3 regions of the Streptomyces sp. NPDC048001 genome follow, and region 3 is predicted to be linked to each of the others. Evidence: riboswitches for the same ligand, from Rfam matches in the RefSeq annotation. Region 3 holds a riboswitch; each other region holds the start of a gene.
What was found. Region 3 has a riboswitch for cobalamin ahead of ACGF15_RS11740 (acyl-CoA thioesterase). Riboswitches for the same ligand answer to the same signal wherever they lie in the genome.

Region 1 (5,955 bases), on a different contig from region 3:
GTACTTCTACCTGCCGAAGCTGGAGAACCGCTACGAGGCGCGGCTGTGGAACGACGTCTTCGTCCTCGCGCAGGAGCTGCTCGGCATCCCGCGCGGCACGGTCCGGGCGACCGTCCTCATCGAGACGATCACCGCCGCCTTCGAGATGGAGGAGATCCTCTACGAGCTGCGCGAGCACAGCGCCGGTCTCAACGCCGGTCGCTGGGACTACCTGTTCAGCCTGATCAAGACGTTCGGTCACCGCACGGACTTCCTCCTGCCGGACCGGGCGAAGGTGACGATGGCCGCCCCGTTCATGCGGGCCTACACCGAACTCCTCGTCCGCACCTGCCACAAGCGCGGCGCCCACGCCATCGGCGGGATGGCCGCCCAGGTGCCGCAGAAGGACCCGGCCGCCGACGCAGCGGCGCTCGCCACGGTCCGTCTGGACAAGGAGCGCGAGGCCGAGGACGGCTTCGACGGCTCCTGGGTCGCCCACCCGGCGCTGGTGCGGGTGTGCCGGGAGGTCTTCGACGGCGTCCTCGGCGACCGGCCCCACCAGCTCGACCGCACCCGCGGGGACGTGGAGGCAGCGCCCGCCGACCTGCTGTCGGTGCGCAGGATCAGCGGCCCGCCGACGCCCGAGGGCGTGCGCACCAACGTCGCGGTCGCACTGCGGTACTTCTCCGCCTGGCTCCGCGGCCGGGGCGCGGTCGCCGTGGACGGGCTGATGGAGGACGCGGCGACCGCCGAGATCGCGCGTGTGCAGATCTGGCAGTGGCTGCGGCACCGGGTGATCGGCAGGGAGGAGGTGCTCGGCATCCTCGACGACGAACTCGCCGCCCTCGGTGCCGCGTACCCGTGGGCTCCGCTCGACGAGGTCCGCGGGCTGTTCGAGCGGACGGCGCTGGGCGGCGAACTGCCGCTGTTCTTCACCCCCGAGGCCTACACGGAGCACCTGGTGCGGCGGACGGGGGCGGGGGCGTGAGCGGGGACATCCGGCGCGTCGGCGTGGTCGGCGGCGGACAGATGGGGGCAGGCATCGCGGAGGTCTGCGCGCGGGCGGGGCTGGACACGGTGGTGTGCGAGGTGGACGCCACCGCCGCCCGCGCCGCGCGGGACCGGGTGGTGGCCTCGCTCGACCGGGCGGTCCGGCGGGGCAAGGCCGAGGAGGCGGACGCCCGGGACGCGCTCGCCCGGATGGTCTTCACCGGCACCCTCGACGACCTCGCGGACCGGCAGCTCGTCGTCGAGGCGGTGGTGGAGAACCCGGCGGCCAAGACCGAGGTGTTCGCGGCGCTGGACAAGATCGTCGAGGATCCGGGCGCGGTGCTGGCGACCAACACCTCCTCCCTGCCGGTCATGCGGCTCGGGATGGCGACCGGGCGCGCCGACCGGGTGGTGGGGCTGCACTTCTTCAACCCGGTCCCGGTGCTGCCGCTGGTCGAGGTCGTCGGCTCCCTGCACACCTCCCCCGGGACGATCGCCGCCGTGCGGGACTTCGCCACCGGCACACTCGGCAGGACGGTGATCCGCTCCCAGGACCGGTCGGGCTTCGTCGTCAACGCGCTGCTCGTCCCGTACCTGCTGTCCGCCGTCCGGATGGCGGAGTCGGGCTTCGCGACCGCGGCCGACATCGACGCGGGCATGGAGCTGGGCTGCGCCCATCCCATGGGGCCACTGAAGCTCGCCGACCTGATCGGCCTGGACACCGTCGCCTCGATCGCACGGTCCCTGTACGAGGAGTTCCGCGAGCCGCTCTACGCGCCGCCGCCGCTGCTGCAGCGCATGGTCGAGGCGGGGCTCCTCGGCCGGAAGAGCGGGCGGGGGTTCCACACCTACGACCGGGGCCGACCGCCCGGTCCGGACGCGGGCTGAGGGGCCCGCACCGCCCGCCGGGGTGAGGGTCCCGGGGGCGGCAGAGGGCGGGAGGCGCGGATGCCGCGCTTCCCGCCCCGCGGCGGGTGCGGGCGGCGCCCGGCTCCCGTCCCCGGCAGGGGCCGGGGCGGTGCCCGCGTGAGACGGATCCCATCCGGATGACGGACACCTGCGTACGTTCCAATGCGACTACCCGTAGGCTTCCCGGTGCAGCTGGTTCGCCCCGTCCGCCAGGCGGGATGCGTCGTAAGAGGGAACCCGGTGGGAATCCGGGACTGCCCCGCAGCGGTGAGCGGGAACGACCGCCGTCATACGCACTGGGCCCGAAGGGCCTGGGAAGCGACGGCCAGTAGGTGTCCTCCCCCGGGAGGGCGAGCCCGCGAGTCCGAAGACCTGCCGACTGCCCGCGTGCGACCCGCTCGCGCGCGGAATCCCGGTGACCTCGAGGGCGGGTCGGCGATCACACCAGGCGGTCGACCGCGTCTTGCCGCGCGGGATCGTTCCCGTCCGGTCCGCCGTTCCTTCGCGCTCTCGTCCCGTCTCCGGGATCTCAGGGATTCATCTCGCGAAGGAGATCTCCGTGACAGCGAAGTCCGCAGCCGCGGCAGCACGGCCCACCGTGTACGGCTACCCCCGCCAGGGGCGGAACCGGGAACTGAAGAAGGCGATCGAGGGCTACTGGAAGGGCCGCGTCACCGCCGACGCCCTCCGTGGCACGGCCGCCGAGCTGCGCCGGGAGAACTGGCGGCAGCTCGCCGACGCCGGCGTCCACGAGGTGCCGACCGGCGACTTCTCGTACTACGACCACGTCCTGGACACCACCGTCATGGTCGGCGCGATCCCCGAGCGCCACCGCACCGCCGTCGCGGCCGACGCCCTGGACGGCTACTTCGCCATGGCCCGCGGCACGCAGGAGGTGGCGCCGCTGGAGATGACCAAGTGGTTCGACACCAACTACCACTACCTGGTGCCCGAGCTGGGACCGGACACCGCGTTCGCGGCGGACCCGGCCAAGCAGGTCGGCGAGGTGAAGGAGGCGCTGGCCCTCGGTCTCGCGGCCCGACCGGTCCTCGTCGGACCCGTGACCTACCTCCTGCTGTCCAAGCCCGCCCCCGGCGTCCCCGCCGGCTTCGACCCGCTGACCCTGCTGGACCGGCTGCTGCCCGTCTACGCCGAGGTGCTGGCCGACCTGCGCGCGGCGGGCGCCGAGTGGGTGCAGCTCGACGAGCCCGCGCTCGTGCAGGACCGCACCCCGGCCGAGCTGAACGCGGCCGAACGCGCCTACCGCGAGCTGGGCTCTCTCATTGACCGGCCCCGGCTGCTGGTCGCCTCGTACTTCGACCGGCTCGGCGAGACGCTGCCCCTGCTCGCCAAGGCCCCGGTCGAGGGTCTCGCCCTGGACTTCACCGGGGCCGCCGCCGCCAACCTGGACGCGCTCGCCGCCGCGGGCGGGCTGCCGGGCAAGCGCCTGGTCGCCGGCGTCGTCAACGGCCGGAACGTCTGGGTCAACGACCTCACCGCGTCCCTGTCCACGCTCGGCACCCTGCTGGGTCTGGCCGACCGGGTCGACGTGGCCGCCTCCTGCTCACTGCTCCACGTGCCCCTGGACGCGGCGGCCGAGCGGGACATCGACCCGCAGCTCCTGCGCTGGCTGGCCTTCGCCCGGCAGAAGACCGCCGAGATCGCCACCCTCGCCAAGGGCCTGTCCCAGGGGACCGGCGCCATCGCCGCCGAGCTGGCCGCCAACCGCGCCGACCTCGCCGCCCGCGCCGACTCCCCCGTCACCCGCGACCCCGCCGTGCGGGCCCGTGCCGCTGCGGTGACCGAGGCCGACGCACGCCGCTCCCAGCCGTACGCCGAGCGCACCGCCGCCCAGCGTGCCCACCTCGGCCTGCCGCTGCTGCCGACCACCACCATCGGCTCCTTCCCGCAGACCGCGGAACTGCGCACCGCCCGCGCCGAGCTGCGTGCCGGCCGCATCGGCCCGGCCGGGTACGAGGAGCGCATCAGGGCGGAGATCCAGGAGGTGATCGCCTTCCAGGAGAAGAGCGGTCTGGACGTCCTGGTGCACGGCGAGCCCGAGCGCAACGACATGGTCCAGTACTTCGCCGAGCAGCTCACGGGCTATCTCGCCACGCAGCACGGCTGGGTCCAGTCCTACGGCACCCGCTACGTCCGCCCGCCGATCCTCGCGGGCGACATCTCGCGGCCCGAGCCGATGACGGTCCGTTGGACGACGTACGCCCAGTCCCTCACGGACCGGCCCGTGAAGGGCATGCTCACCGGTCCGGTCACCATGCTGGCCTGGTCCTTCGTCCGGGACGACCAGCCGCTCGGCGACACCGCGCGCCAGGTCGCGCTCGCCCTGCGCGACGAGGTGGACGACCTGGAGGCGGCGGGGAGCTCGGTGATCCAGGTCGACGAGCCGGCGCTGCGCGAGACCCTCCCGCTGCGGGCCGCCGACCGGGCCGCCTATCTGGCGTGGGCTACCGAGGCGTTCCGGCTGAGCACCAGCGGGGTCCGCCCGGACACGCAGATCCACACCCACATGTGCTACGCCGAGTTCGGGGACGTCGTCCAGGCCATCGACGACCTCGACGCGGACGTCATCAGCCTGGAGGCCGCCCGCTCCCGTATGCAGGTGGCCCGCGAGCTGGCCTCGCACGGCTACCCGCGCGAGGCGGGCCCCGGCGTGTACGACATCCACTCCCCGCGCGTCCCGAGCGCCGAGGAGGCCGCCGGGCTGCTGCGCACGGGGCTGGAGGCCATCCCCGCCGAGCGGCTGTGGGTCAACCCGGACTGCGGCCTGAAGACCCGCGGGTGGCCGGAGACGCGGTCCTCGCTGGAGAACCTGGTCGCCGCCGCCCGCACCGTCCGCGGTGAGCTCGCGACGTCCTGACCCTCTCCTCGGTCTGCCGGGGCCGGGGCGCGGCTGCGCCCCGGCCCCGCGGTAGGCCGCGGATGACCCGGGAGCAGGTGCCGGCCGCCCCGGACCCGGTGCCCGGCACCGCCCGCCGGCCCGGCCCGTCGTACGGGGCCGGCGGGCGGACCTGGGCGCTGCGGGCGGGCTGTTCGGCGAGGTGCCGTGCGGAAGAGGTTCTCGGCGTACCCGAGGCCGCGGTCCGCGGGGTCCGGCCCCCGACGGGGGCGGTGGTCCACCACCGTGGGCAGTCTGGCCGGCGGGGCCGGCACCCGCTTCCCCCGGTCACGCGCCCCTGCGGCCGGCCTGCCGTGCGCGGTGGCGGCCTTCGGCGCCCCGGTCGGCAGTTGCCCCGTCAGATGCGCTGCGTCCAGGGGGCCTCGGGGTGCGGTGCCGCGGTCCGGCCGCCACCGTGCGCGGACGCCGGCCGGGTGGGCTGCGGGCTGCGGGCTGCGTCAGCCGCCGGAGGGTGCGGATCCGGTCGTGCCGAGAGGGACCGGCACGGGGGCGCAGCAGCCGCCCTCGCCGGCCGTCTCGCCGGTCTCGGGCTGGTCGAAGAGGCCGGAGCCTCCGCAGACGCCGGTCTCGGGGAGGGCGAGTTCGACGCGTCCGGCGGCCTCGTGGTCGCCGGCGAGGGCGGCGGCCACGGAGCGGACCTGCTCGTAGCCGGTGAGGGCGAGGAAGGTCGGAGCGCGCCCGTAGGACTTCATGCCGACCAGGTAGACGCCGGACTCGGCGTGCGAGAGCTCCTTCACGCCGTGCGGGTAGACGGTGCCGCAGGAGTGCTGGTTGGGGTCGATCAGCGGGGCGAGCCGGACCGGCGCCTGGAGGCGCTCGTCGAGGTCCAGGCGGAGTTCGCCGAGGAAGGACAGGTCGGGACGGAAACCGGTGAGGACGATGATCTCGTCGACCGGGTCGAGGCGCCGGCCGTCCTCGGCCACGAGGACGAGGCGGTCGCCGTCGCGTTCGATCGCCTCGGTGCGGAAGCCGGTGACCGCCTCGGCGTGGCCCTCGTCCACGGCGGCCCTGGCGGCGAGGCCGAGGGCGCCGCGGGCGGGGAGCTGGTCGGCGGTGCCGCCGCCGAAGGTGGAGCCGGAGATCCCCCTGCGCAGGATCCACAGCGCCTTCGTCCCCGCGCCGCCCTCCGACGCGGCCAGGTCGGCCAGCGCGGCGAGCGC
Region 2 (5,955 bases), on a different contig from region 3:
GCGGGGTGAGCCGCCGGGCGGCGGCGACACGGATGTACCTGACGGGCGTCGACGGGGACACGGGCCCTCCTCGGGCGTCCTGCGCGGCGGCCGGTCCGCCGCGGAAGGCCCCACCGTCGCACCCGCCTCCTGCGCGCCGCCGACACGCCGCCGACACCGTGCCGCCGTGCGCCGACACCGTGCCGCCGTGCGGCGGCACGGCCTCAGGTCGCGGCCGGAAGCCAGCGCGCCAGGTCCTCGGCGGTCCGCGGACCGGGGTCGCCCTCCGCCAGGAGGCCGTGGGCCCGCAGCACCGCGCTCACCGCCGCGCCCCACGGCCGCCGCAGCCGTGCCGCGTCCAGCAGGCCCTGGTCGGTCAGCAGCCGGGCCGCGGGACCGGTGTGCAGCCCGTCCGGGGCGAGGACGGCCGCGTCGTCGGCCCAGCGCAGCGCCAGGTCGACGTCGTGGGTGGCCATCACCACCGTCGTCCCGCCGTCCCGGAGGCGGCCGAGGAGGTCCAGCAGCCGTTCCTGCCCGTGCGGGTCGAGCCCGGCCGTCGGCTCGTCGAGCACCAGCACGCTCGGGCGCATCGCGACCGCGCCCGCGATCGCGGCCCGCTTGCGCTGCCCGTACGAGAGCAGATGGGTCGGCCGGTCGCGCAGGCCCGTGATGTCCAGGGCCTGAAGCGCCTCGTCCACCCGGGCGCGGACGGCGTCCTCGGGAAGCCCGAGGTTCATCGGCCCGAAGGAGACGTCCTGCTCGACCGAGGCGGCGAACAGCTGGTCGTCCGGGTCCTGCACGACCAGTTGCACCGTGGTGCGCAGCCGCGTCAGCCCCGCCCGGTCGTAGGCGACCGGCTCGCCGCGGAGCAGCAGCCGGCCGGCCGTCGGCCGCAGTCCGCCGCTCAGCAGCCGCAGCAGGGTGGTCTTGCCGCCTCCGTTGCGCCCGAGCAGGGCCGTGGCCCTGCCCTCGGGCAGCGCGAGCGACACGCCGTCGAGGACCGGGGGCCCGTCCTGGTAGGCGAAGCGGGCGTCATGGAGCCGGACGATCACAGGGCGTACCTTTCGAGCAGGAGGGTCGCGAGCACGATGCCCGCGAGCAGCGCGGCCACCCCGCAGAGGAAGGGCCGGGAGGGAGCGGCGCCCGGCACCAGCACCCGCAGTGTGCCGTCGTAGCCGCGGCCGGCGAGCCCGTTCTGGAGCCGCTCGGCGCGGTCGAAGGCCCGGACGAACGCGGTCGCGCCCAGTCCGGCGAGCGACCGCCACACGGCGGCGCGGCTGGTGTGCCCCAGCCGCGCCGCCTGGGCCTGCCTCACCTGGTGCACCGCGTCCAGCAGCAGGAAGCTGATCCGGTACATCACCAGGGCCACGTCCACGACGGGCGCCGGGACGCCCGCCCGCACCAGCCGGGGCAGGACGTCCGACAGCGGGGTGGTGAACGCGAACAGCAGCACCCCGAGGGAGGCCGCCGAGGTCCGCAGCAGCAGCCTGCCCGCGTCGGCGGGTCCCTCCGGCGCCAGGGACACCAGCCCGGCCGGCCCGCCCACGGCGAACAGCAGCGGGACCGCCCCGGTGACGCAGAAGCCCAGCGGGATGCGGAACGCCCGCCACAGCTGACGCGGGGGCACGCCCGCGGGTCCGAGGAGCACGGCGAGCGTGGCACCCGCCACCAGCACGGCGCCGGGCCAGGGCGGCAGGCACACCGCCGAGACGGTCAACCCCAGGCCGAGCAGGGCCTTCTCGGCCGGATGGCGGCGGCGCCAGCGGCTGCTGTGCGCCGCAGCGTCGATCGGCAGCACGTCTCAGCCGCTCTCTGCGGTCCCGGCGGCGTCGTCGGAGGGCTGCGCCGCCCGTGCCCTGGCCTCGCCCTGGCGGCGGCCGCGGTGGACGCCGAAGTAGTAGGCGAGGACACCGGCGCCGAGGGCGGCCTGGAGCGAGAAGAGCCCCGACTCGATCTCCCCGGAGGGCGGCTCGTACAGCGGGGAGAACCAGGGTTCGTAGTCCGGCTCCAGCTCGGTGATGGCGGCCTCGGCCTGGCCGTCCGCACCGGCGAACGGCTCCTCCTTGTGGTCCCCGAGGCCCAGGGCGAGGGGGAGCACCGCGAGCGCCAGCACGGCGAGGACGAGCAGCGCGTTGATCTTCGTGTTCCGGTTCATCGGGCCGCGGCCTCCTTGTGTGCTGCACGGCCGCCGGACACCAGCACGCCGAGCCGGGTCAGATCGCCCTTGCTGGACTTCACGAGCAGCCGCATCACCAGCACCGTGAGCAGGCCCTCGCTGACCGCCAGCGGGAGCTGCGTGACGGCGAAGATGCCCGCGAACTTGGCCAGCGAGCCGGCGACTCCGGTGCCCGGGTCCGGGAAGGCCAGCGCCAGCTGCACGGAGGTGACGCAGTACGTGGACAGGTCGGCGACGAAGGCGGCGAAGAACACGCTCACCATCAGCGGCACGTCCCAGCGCCGCAGCAGCCGGAACACCGCGTACCCGGCCCAGGGCCCGACCACCGCCATGGAGAAGACGTTGGCGCCGAGCGTGGTGAGCCCGCCGTGCGCCAGCAGCAGCGCCTGGAACAGCAGGGTGATCGTTCCGAGGACCGCCATCACCGGTGGTCTGAACAGGATCGCGCCCAGGCCCGTTCCGGTGGGATGGGAGCAACTGCCCGTCACGGAAGGGATCTTCAGCGCGGACAGGACGAAGGTGAACGCACCGGACGCCCCGAGCAGCAGGGTCGACTCGGGGTGGGCCCTGACCTCGCGGGACAGTGCGCGGACGCCGTGGACGACGAAGGGCGCGGACGCCGCGCCCCAGGCGACGGCGTGCAGCGGGGGGAGATACCCCTCGGCTATATGCATGGTTGGGAGACCCTCTCCAGCACCTCGTGGATGGACAACGCGCCCTGGCCGGTCTCCTGGCTGACGGGAAGGTGCCCGGAAGGACTCTTCCGGGCACGGCGAACCGCCCGGCTCCGCCTTCCCAGGCACCGCGGTCTCCCGCGGCGCCCAGTGGCTCCCCGAAGGGGGTGGAGCCGGACTCCCGATCACAGTGGCGAGGGCCGCACCGGTACCGCACCGGTTTCCCGTACACCAAGGCCCCGTGACACTAGTCCCCCGGCCGCCGCCACCACAAGGCACGCACCGGTGCACCCACCGGCGCGCGGACCCCCGCCCGCGCCCTCACTCCTTGCGGTAGCCGTACGCCTCCCCGGCCGCCGCCGCCACCGCGTCCAGGTCGCCTCCGGCCGAGGCGGTGACCACGGCCGCCACCGCGCCCTCCACGAACGGCGCGTCCACCAGGCGGGTGCCGGGGGGCAGTTCGCCGCCCTCGGCGAGCAGGGCCTTGACCGTGAGCACGGCACTGCCCAGGTCGGCCAGGACCGCCACGCCCGCCCCCGCGTCGACCGAGCGGGCCGCGGCGGCGATCAGCTCGGCGCTGGTGCCGGTGCCGCCGTCGGGCCCGCCGCCCGCCGCGGCGACGGGAGCGCCCTGCGCCCCGCCGCCCGCCAGCTCCGAGGCCAGTTCCGCCACCGACTCCGCGACCCGGGCGCTGTGCGAGACGAGCACGACGCCCACCCGCGCGGTGCCGCCGCCCGCGGCCGTCCCGCCGTTCACGACGCCCCCCGGGCGGCGGTCTCGGCCAGCGCCGCGACCAGCAGCGCCGACGATGTCGCCCCGGGGTCCTGGTGGCCGATGCTCCGCTCGCCCAGATAGCTCGCCCGCCCCTTGCGGGCCCTCAGCGGCACCGTCGCCAGGGCGCCGCCGGCCGCCGCGGAACCCGCCGAGGCGAACCCCTCGGGGTCCTCGGCCAGCGCCTGCGCGGCGGGCTCCAGCGCGTCGATCATCGTCTTGTCCCCGGGCACCGCGCCCCCCAGGCGGGACACGGCCGCGACCCCCTCCTGCAGCGCCTTCGCGAACTGCTCGGGGGAGACCTCGCCCGCCGGGCCCAGCGACTTGCCCGCGCTGCGCAGCAGCGTCCCGTACAGCGGGCCCGAGGCCCCGCCGACGGAGGAGATCAGCCGGCCTCCCGCCAGTACCAGCACCGCGCCCGGGGTCGCGGGTGCCGCCTCCTGAAGGGCCGCGGTCACCGCGGCGAAGCCGCGTCTGAGGTTGGTGCCGTGGTCCGCGTCCCCGATCGCCGCGTCCAGCTCGGTCAGCCGGTCGGCCTCGCGGTCCACGGCCGCGGCGGCTGCCGACAGCCAGCGGCGGAAGAACTCGGTGTCGAGCACGGGCGCTCCCTCGGGGTTCGGGCTCATGGGTGTCCGGGTGGTCGGTCCGCTGTGTGCGGGGCGGTTCCAGGTGCCGGGCGGGCCCGGCGGGGCGTCAGCGGCCCCAGCGCAGGGCCGGGGTGGCCACCGGGGCGTCCCACAGGCGCAGCAGCTCCTCGTCCGCCTGGCAGAGCGTCACCGAGCAGCCCGCCATGTCCAGCGAGGTCACATAGCTGCCGACGAGGGTGCGGACGGCGGGCACCCCGCGGCTGCCCAGCACCCGCTGCACCTCCGCGTTGAAGCCGTACAGCTCCAGCAGGGGGGTGGCGCCCATGCCGTTGACCAGCGCCAGCACCGGACCGGTGGGCTGCAGGTCGTCCAGGACGGCCTCCACCGCGAAGTCCGCGATCTCCCCGGAGGTCATCATCGGCCGCCGCTCGCGGCCCGGTTCGCCGTGGATGCCGACGCCCAGCTCCAGCTCGCCCGCCGGGAGGTCGAAGGTGGGGCCGCCCTTGGCGGGCGTGCTGCAGGCGCTGAGCGCCACCCCGAAGCTGCGGGACGAGGAGTTGACCTTCCGGGCCACCGCCTCCACCCGCTCCAGCGGGGCGCCCTCCTCGGCCAGCGCCCCGGCGATCTTCTCCACCAGCAGCGTGGCGCCGGTGCCCCGGCGCCCGGCGGTGTAGAGGCTGTCGGTCACGGCCACGTCGTCGTCGACGAGGACCGTCGCCAGCCGCACCCCCTCGTCCTCGGCCAGTTCGGCGGCCATCGCGAAGTTCAGCACGTCGCCCGTGTAGTTCTTGACGACGAACAGCACGCCCTCGCCGCTGTCGACCGCGGCGGCGGCCCGCACCATCTGGTCCGGAACGGGGCTGGTGAAGACCTCGCCGGGGCAGGCGGCGTCGAGCATCCCCGGCCCCACGAAGCCCCCGTGCAGCGGCTCGTGGCCCGAGCCCCCGCCGGAGACCAGGGCGACCTTCCCCGCCACCGGGGCGTCGCCGCGCACGATCACCCGGTTGTCCACGTCGACGGCGAGCTCGGGGTGGGCGGCGGCCATCCCCCTGAGGGCGTCCGGGACCACCGTCTCCGGCACATTGATGAGCATCCTCAACGCATTCCTCCTGGCGGCCTCGCCGATGTGCTCCCCGCCGGGGCGGTGCCCCGTGCGGGGAGGCGGAACGAACTCCGGCGCCCTGCGCGCCGGCGGGTGCCGCGGGCGCTCGCGCCGCGGTGCGGACGCCGGCCCGGCGGGGCACCGCCGACGGGTGCCAGGATCCCCGGGACGGGCCGCGGCCGCAACGGCGGCACCCGGCGCGACCGCGGCCCGAAGGTCCCGGCACCGAGGTCGGGGGCCTCACCCCTCCTCCTCCGCCGGTCCGGCCTGGCGGCCGAGCTTGCGGCTGACCTGGCTGCGCACCCGGCGGGAGACGGTGGTCGTCGCGGCGGTCAGGAAGACCACGTTGTAGAGGATCTGCACCACGGCCACCACCCGGGCGGTCTGCCCGGTGGGCACGATGTCGCCGTACCCCACCGTCGCCAGGGTCACCACCGTGAAGTAGAGCGCGTCCACCCGCGTGCTCAGTCCCTCGAACTCGCCCGGCTTCTGGGCCAGTGCCTGGTAGGCGCCCGCGAAGACCACCACCGACATGCTGACGAGCAGCATGATCGCGAGCGCGGGGCGGGCGTGGGGCCGGTCCAGGATGACGTTGCGGATCTGGTGCAGCAGCAGCAGGGCGATCGACACCAGCGCCACGCAGAACACCACCCAGCTGAGCGTCGG
Region 3 (5,955 bases):
GCACACCGGTGAGCACCAGCAGGGCGACGACCGCGAAGGACGGCAGGCACAGCAGGCCGATGGAGCCGACGGGGTCCAGGTCGACCTCGCGCAGCCCCACCGTGTACAGCGCCCACAGCCCGCTGGCCAGGAGCAGGGTGCCGGTGCCGAGGAGCACGTCCCCGTCGAGTGCGACGGTGTAGCGGCAGACCAGCGCGGCGACCCCGGCGACGATCATGACCAGTCCGGCCCGCTGCGTCCCCCGGGGGACGGCCCCGCCGCCCGCGACGAGGAGGGCGCTGACGAACAGCGGGACCATCCCGGGGACGATCGCCCCGACGAAGGCCGCGGAGGTGAGGGAGCCGCCGAACATCGCGGCGAGGAAGAAGGGCACGCCCGCACCGCAGACGATCTTGGCGGCGGTGGCCGGGCGCACGGCGGCCAGCCTCCGGCGGCGGCGCCACAGGGCGGGTGCCAGCACCACGAGGGGGACGCCGAAGCGCAGCAGGGCGGCGTCGGCGGGCAGCAGCGTGGAGGAGCCGAGAGCGCGGGCGCTCAGCGCGAACCCGGCCCAGATCGCCACCGTGAGCAGCAGGGCCAGCAGCCCCGCCGCCTGCGGGGAGATTCCGGGGCCCGGGCGCACGCCGGAGCGCGGCGCGCCCCCCGCCCGGGCGGGGCCCTTCTTCGTCACGACCGCCACGGGTTTCCCTCCGCCTGTCGAACACACCGGGCGGAACCGTCCCGACCCTGACCTGGAAAGCAACGCTAGACCAGACGGAGGGGCAGGCGATTGCTAGTTCTGCCTCCCAGGCGTAGTTTTGGGGCAGGATCTGCCAAGGAGTACCTCATGGACGCCGTCGATCTCCAGATCGTCCACGCGCTGCAGGCGGACGGGCGCCTGTCGAACCAGGACCTCGCCGACCGGGTGCGGCTGTCCCCCTCGCCCTGTCTGCGGCGGGTACGCCGCCTGGAGGAGTCCGGCCTGATCAGCGGCTACACCGCGATGGTGGACCAGGTCGCCTTCGGCCTCCCGATCACGGTGTTCGTCCGGGTCCGGCTGGAGCGCCACACGGCCGAGGCCGTCAACGTCTTCGAGGAGCACGTCGGGCTCATCGAGCACATCCAGGACTGCTATCTGATGGCGGGCAGCAGCGACTACCTGCTCAGGGTCGTCATCGAGAGCCTGGAGGCCTACGAGGTCCTGGTGCGCACCCGGATCCACGCCATCCCCGGTATCGCCTCGATCGAGTCGAGCTTCGCCTTCGGCAGCGTGAAGCAGTCCCGGGTGTTCCCCCGGCCGGACCTCCCGGCCCACCCCGCGCCCGGCACCCGCGGGCGGTGAGCGGCGCCCGCCGGGACCGCGGCGGCCGCACCCCGTCCCGCAGGAGTGCCTGCCGGAGGCGGTCCGCAGCGCCGCCTCCCACCGCGGGACCAGAACGCCCGGGCCCCGGGGAGCCCTTGAGTCCCGGGCCCCGCCACCCGGCTGTCGGCGCCGGCCTCTACTGTCACTGTCCATGCTGACGGACACGAACAACCTGATCACGCTCGCGGCCGATCCGAGCGGCGGCACCCTCGGCCTCGAACTGCCCCCCGGGAGGCTGGTGGACGAGACGTACCAGGGGCAGTGGCCGTATCCGCTGCTGTGGCTGGCGGACACCCGCGCGGAGCCCGGGCAGTGGTCGGCGCAGGGGCCCGCGCTGCGCGCGGCGGATCTGGTCCCGGTGCTGGTGGACGTCGGCGGCCCGGCGGGCGGTCCGGAGAAGTGGGACCTGCTGTGCGGGAACCTGTCCTACCCGGAGGACCTCGGTGCCGATGAGGTGCTGGGCTATCTCTGGGGGGAGGTCCGGGAGAAGCGGGCCCGCAGGGAGGCCGGGGTACCCGGGCCGGGCGGGACGGCGGCCCCCTTCGACGTGCCGTGGCCGGGGCTCGCCCCCGCGGCCGGGCCGGGGGACGACCCCGACGCCCTGGCGGCCCGGACCGCCGACGCCCTGGCCGGTGCGGGCTCCTGGCTGCGGGACCCGCGTGCCGCCCTGGTGTCCGCGGAGTGCAACGCGGACATCCCCGCGGCCTGCGGCTGGTCGGGCTCCCTGAGCCACGAGGACGACCCCGGCGCCCTCAGCGCCGTCCTGCGCAGCTGGGGGGAGCGCTTCGGCACCCGGGTCGTCGCGCTCGGCGCGGACCACCTCGTCCTCTCGGTCGCCGCGCCGCCGACCACCGAGGCCCATGCCGAGGCCGTGGCCGCCGAGCACGCCGCCTTCTGCCCGGACGACCTCGTCCGCAGCGGCCACACCACGCTGCGCGACCACGCCGTCCACGAGATCCTCGGGCGGCGGACCTGGGTCCACCGCTGGGACTCCTGAGCCGACCACTGAGGCTGAGGTGCGCCGCCCGTCGGCAACGGGCGGGGGCCGCGCGCTCGTCCGCCGTGCCGGGCGGGGCCGCGGCGCCGGGCGGTGGCACGGGCCGGCCCGTGCCGCCCGGAGGATCGCCCGCCGGGACGGACGGGACAGCCCGTAGAGTGTGCCCTGCAGCTGGTTCGCCCCGTCCGCCAGGCGGGATGCGTCGCAAGAGGGAACCCGGTGGGAATCCGGGACTGCCCCGCAGCGGTGAGTGGGAACGAACGCCGTCTCACGCACTGGGCCCGTAGGAAGGGGCCCGGGAAGCGACGGCCACTAGGCGGCCCGCAGGCGCCCCGGCGTCCGCAGGCCGGGCCCGCGAGTCCGAAGACCTGCCGCTGCCCGTGCCCGACGACGCGCACGGAGATCCCGGGACCTCGAGGGCGGGTCGGCGGCAGGGGCCTTCCGCGCCCATCGCCCCTTCGCGTCCGCGCCCCCTTCCGGGATCGCCGACCCGGCCCGCGGAGGCGAGGTGCGTGACCGCGCACACCACCGTGTCCGGGTACCCCCGCCCCGGGGACGGGGGCGAGACCCGCCCCGGCCCCTCGAAACACCGGGCGGCGGCCGCCTGCACGGTCGGCGACCGCCCGCCTCGTACGGAGCTGACGACATGAACACCGGCACCACCGTCGGCGAACGGGCCCACAAGGCACCGGCCGACTCCCGTGTCACCCTCGCCACCATCATGAGCGAGCACGACACCAACCTCTACGGGACCATCCACGGCGGCGTGGTGATGAAGCTGATCGACGACGCGGCCGCGGCGTCGGCGGGCCGCCATGCCGACGGCCCGGCCGTCACGGTCTCGGTGGACCGGATGACCTTCCTCTCCCCCGCGCGCGCCGGTGACCTGCTGACCGTCCACGCGGAGCTGGAGCGCGCGGGCCGCACCTCGATGACGGTGGCCGTCCGCGTATCGGCGGAGCGCTGGAACGCCACGACCACTCCCCCCACCGAGGTGGCCACCGCCCGGCTGACCTTCGTGGCCGTCGACGAGCAGGGCCGCCCGCGGGCCGTGCCGGGGCTGGCGGCGCCGGAAAACCCGGCGTAGGCACCGCACGGGGCGGCGCGAGGACTCGCGGCGCCGTCCCGTGCCGTCGGGGCACCGGCGCCGGTGGGCGCCGCACGCTCCCCCGGTCAAGGCCGCCACACCGGCCCGCCGTACAGGGCCGAAACCCGACGTGCGCCGCACGGACCGCTTCTATGATCGGCCGCGCACCCGGCCCCTCGTCCGTGGCCCGCGGCCGCCTGCCGTACGGCCCCGCGGCGGGGATCCCGCCGGGCGCCCCGGCACCGGCCTGCCGGGACGGCACCAGCACCACCGCGACGCAGGACCTTCGCACGGCGCGGGGCGGCAACCGGAAGGCGGGGACGGCACGTGGGCCCGCCGACGCTGCGCCCGTGCCACGTGGCCGGGTGGTCGGGGCCCCGCCCCGCGGCGGCTACCCCCAGATGTCCTCGACCCACTCGGGGTGGTCTATGAAGGGGTTCCGGTTGCCCTGGATGGCGAATATCCGGTCATTGCGGGTCTGCTCGAAGGCGTCGGGCGGGTCCTGCAGGTTCCACTGGCGCAGCACGGACAGGCGGCCCATGAACGGGGAACTGCCGTTGCCCACCTGGTCGTTGGCTTCGAGGTCGGCGTAGCCGTCGCCGCCCTCGTAGCGCACGGTCATATAGAGGATCATCCGCGCGACGTCGCCCTTGACGGCGTCGCGGGGCTCGAAGCTGTCGGAGTCCCGGTAGCAGTCGCCCGCCTCGGCGACCGGTGAACCGCCCTCGTCGAAGTCCAGGTTGCCGCGGGCGGAGTTGACGGAGACGTCGGTGGGACGCAGGTGGTGGATGTCGGTGCCGGGCCCCTTCGAGGTGCCGAAGTCGCCGTGGGACTTGGCCCAGACGTGCTCGCGGTTCCAGTCGTCGGCGCCGCCGCCGTTGGTGTTCTTCGCCTGGGACCGGCCGGAGTAGAGCAGAAGGACGTTGTCCGGGTCGGCCGGGTCCTCGTCGGTGGTCTTCAGTGCGTCCCAGACCTGGGAGTAGGACAGCACGGTCTGCTCGCTGATCGTCGTGTGCAAGGCCGCCTTGAGGGCGGTGCCGGTCTTGCCCAGGGCGTCCTCGTAGTAGGTGCCTTCCCAGGATCCGGCGGCGGTCCCGGCGGCCGGGGACGCGGCGCGCGGGGCGGCGGTGGCGGATGCCGCGACGGGGACGGCCGTCGCGGCGGCGGCCACGCACGCGACGACGGGAAGCAGCCACGGGCGGCGTGTGCGGTGAGCGGACATGAGTGGGGGTGCCCTCTCCGTTCGGGCGGGCAGAAGCCCCGGCCCGGCGCTCGGGCGGGTTGCGGTGCACTGCCCGGCAGGTGGGTGCGGAACATTGGTTCCAAGCCAGAGCAGCTTGACATGATCAAGTCATGTTCGAGTGGACAGTACGTGCCGATCACGTGCCGAGGGCGTGAAGAGCACCTCGCGTGCGACGGCCGGACGTACACCCGGCACGGCGCCCGCCGGGCCGGGGCGGCGCCCGACGTCCCTCAGTCGGTCCCCCGGAAGATGTGCCGGTCCGGGGCGTCCACGTCCTCCCCCGCCAGCAGGGCCGGCCGCAGCGGGCGCCCGGGGAGCGCGCGCGGCGGCCCGGCCGGGCGGGCGCCCGGGGGCGGTGCCACGGGGTCGCGGTCGAGCACGAGCTTCTCCATGGTGCCTCCCGTCGTCATACGGCCGCCGCCTCGACCGGGCGCCGCGGCGGCGCCGCGGCGCGTGCGAGGAGGCACTCCTCCAGGAACCCGCAGACCCGCAGGTGGTACGTGCGGGCCGCCCAGCCGAGGCTGATGTTGTGCCCCGCGTCCGGCTGGTGGTCGACGCGGACCGGAGCGGACGTGAACGGCGCGGTCAGATCCGCCACGGCCGCGGCGTCGCACCGCCACCACTGCTCCTGCTCCGCGAAGGTGAAGCGGACGGGGACCTTCACCCGGGCGGCCAGGTGCGGGTGGAGCACCGGCCACCGGGGGCCCTCGGCCGCCTCGCTCTCCGGGACCGGCGCGATCAGGGCCCGGCCCAGCCGGAAGGCGTCCGGCGGGTAGAGGCGCAGGGCGCCCCAGTGCCTGCGCCACTCGCCCTGCCGCCCCGGGCCCGGCAGTTGGTGCGGGGCGACCGCGAGGCGGCTCCCGAGCCCGGAGACGTCCATGCCGATCAGGGCGTCCCCGAGCACGTCGGAGGCCGCCAGGGCGAGCTTGCCCCCGAAGCTGTGGGCGACCAGGAACACCCCGGCGCCGGTGTCGTGCCGCGCCGAGAAGCCGGCCAGCGCGGCGCCGAGCACCACGGCCGCCTCCTCGACGGCCAGGCCGCGGGGAAGCGGTAGGGCGGAGCTGCCGTATCCGGGCCGGTCGACGGCGAGCACCGTGTAGCCGAGCTGGGCCCCCAGGGTGAGGAGGGAGAGTCCGGGGCGGGCCCGGTTGTCGAAGTAGCCTGCGCGCATGCCTCCGCCGTGCAGGGCCACGAGCACCGCGCGCGGCGCCGCGCCCACCGGCTCGGCGAGCAGGGCGGAGAGGCTGAGGCCGTCGGCCTCCAGGGTGGTCGCGCGGACCCGCGGT

Region 1: it holds a riboswitch for cobalamin, as region 3 does, so the genes downstream of both, metE (5-methyltetrahydropteroyltriglutamate--homocysteine S-methyltransferase) here and ACGF15_RS11740 (acyl-CoA thioesterase) in region 3, are expected to answer to the same signal.
Region 2: it holds a riboswitch for cobalamin, as region 3 does, so the genes downstream of both, ACGF15_RS08075 (energy-coupling factor ABC transporter permease) here and ACGF15_RS11740 (acyl-CoA thioesterase) in region 3, are expected to answer to the same signal.

The regions. Positions count from the first base shown of each region.
Region 1 is NZ_JBIDBN010000022.1:44,768-50,722, forward strand. Features, by position in the region: gene aceB (malate synthase A) at 1-967, shown strand, start outside; gene ACGF15_RS28690 (3-hydroxybutyryl-CoA dehydrogenase) at 964-1,857, shown strand; cobalamin riboswitch at 2,055-2,273, shown strand; gene metE (5-methyltetrahydropteroyltriglutamate--homocysteine S-methyltransferase) at 2,438-4,756, shown strand; gene ACGF15_RS28700 (NAD(P)-binding domain-containing protein) at 5,233-5,955, opposite strand, start outside.
Region 2 is NZ_JBIDBN010000003.1:340,247-346,201, reverse strand. Features, by position in the region: gene ACGF15_RS08095 (siderophore-interacting protein) at 1-61, opposite strand, end outside; gene ACGF15_RS08090 (ATP-binding cassette domain-containing protein) at 204-1,031, opposite strand; gene cbiQ (cobalt ECF transporter T component CbiQ) at 1,028-1,777, opposite strand; gene ACGF15_RS08080 (energy-coupling factor ABC transporter substrate-binding protein) at 1,781-2,134, opposite strand; gene ACGF15_RS08075 (energy-coupling factor ABC transporter permease) at 2,131-2,829, opposite strand; cobalamin riboswitch at 2,858-3,080, opposite strand; gene ACGF15_RS08070 (PTS fructose transporter subunit IIA) at 3,151-3,585, opposite strand; gene dhaL (dihydroxyacetone kinase subunit DhaL) at 3,582-4,226, opposite strand; gene dhaK (dihydroxyacetone kinase subunit DhaK) at 4,294-5,286, opposite strand; gene ACGF15_RS08055 (ion channel) at 5,530-5,955, opposite strand, start outside.
Region 3 is NZ_JBIDBN010000005.1:296,877-302,831, reverse strand. Features, by position in the region: gene ACGF15_RS11755 (DMT family transporter) at 1-679, opposite strand, end outside; gene ACGF15_RS11750 (Lrp/AsnC family transcriptional regulator) at 827-1,321, shown strand; gene ACGF15_RS11745 (DUF4253 domain-containing protein) at 1,494-2,339, shown strand; cobalamin riboswitch at 2,495-2,730, shown strand; gene ACGF15_RS11740 (acyl-CoA thioesterase) at 2,986-3,426, shown strand; gene ACGF15_RS11735 (endonuclease I family protein) at 3,818-4,648, opposite strand; gene ACGF15_RS11730 (hypothetical protein) at 4,900-5,079, opposite strand; gene ACGF15_RS11725 (alpha/beta hydrolase) at 5,076-5,955, opposite strand, start outside.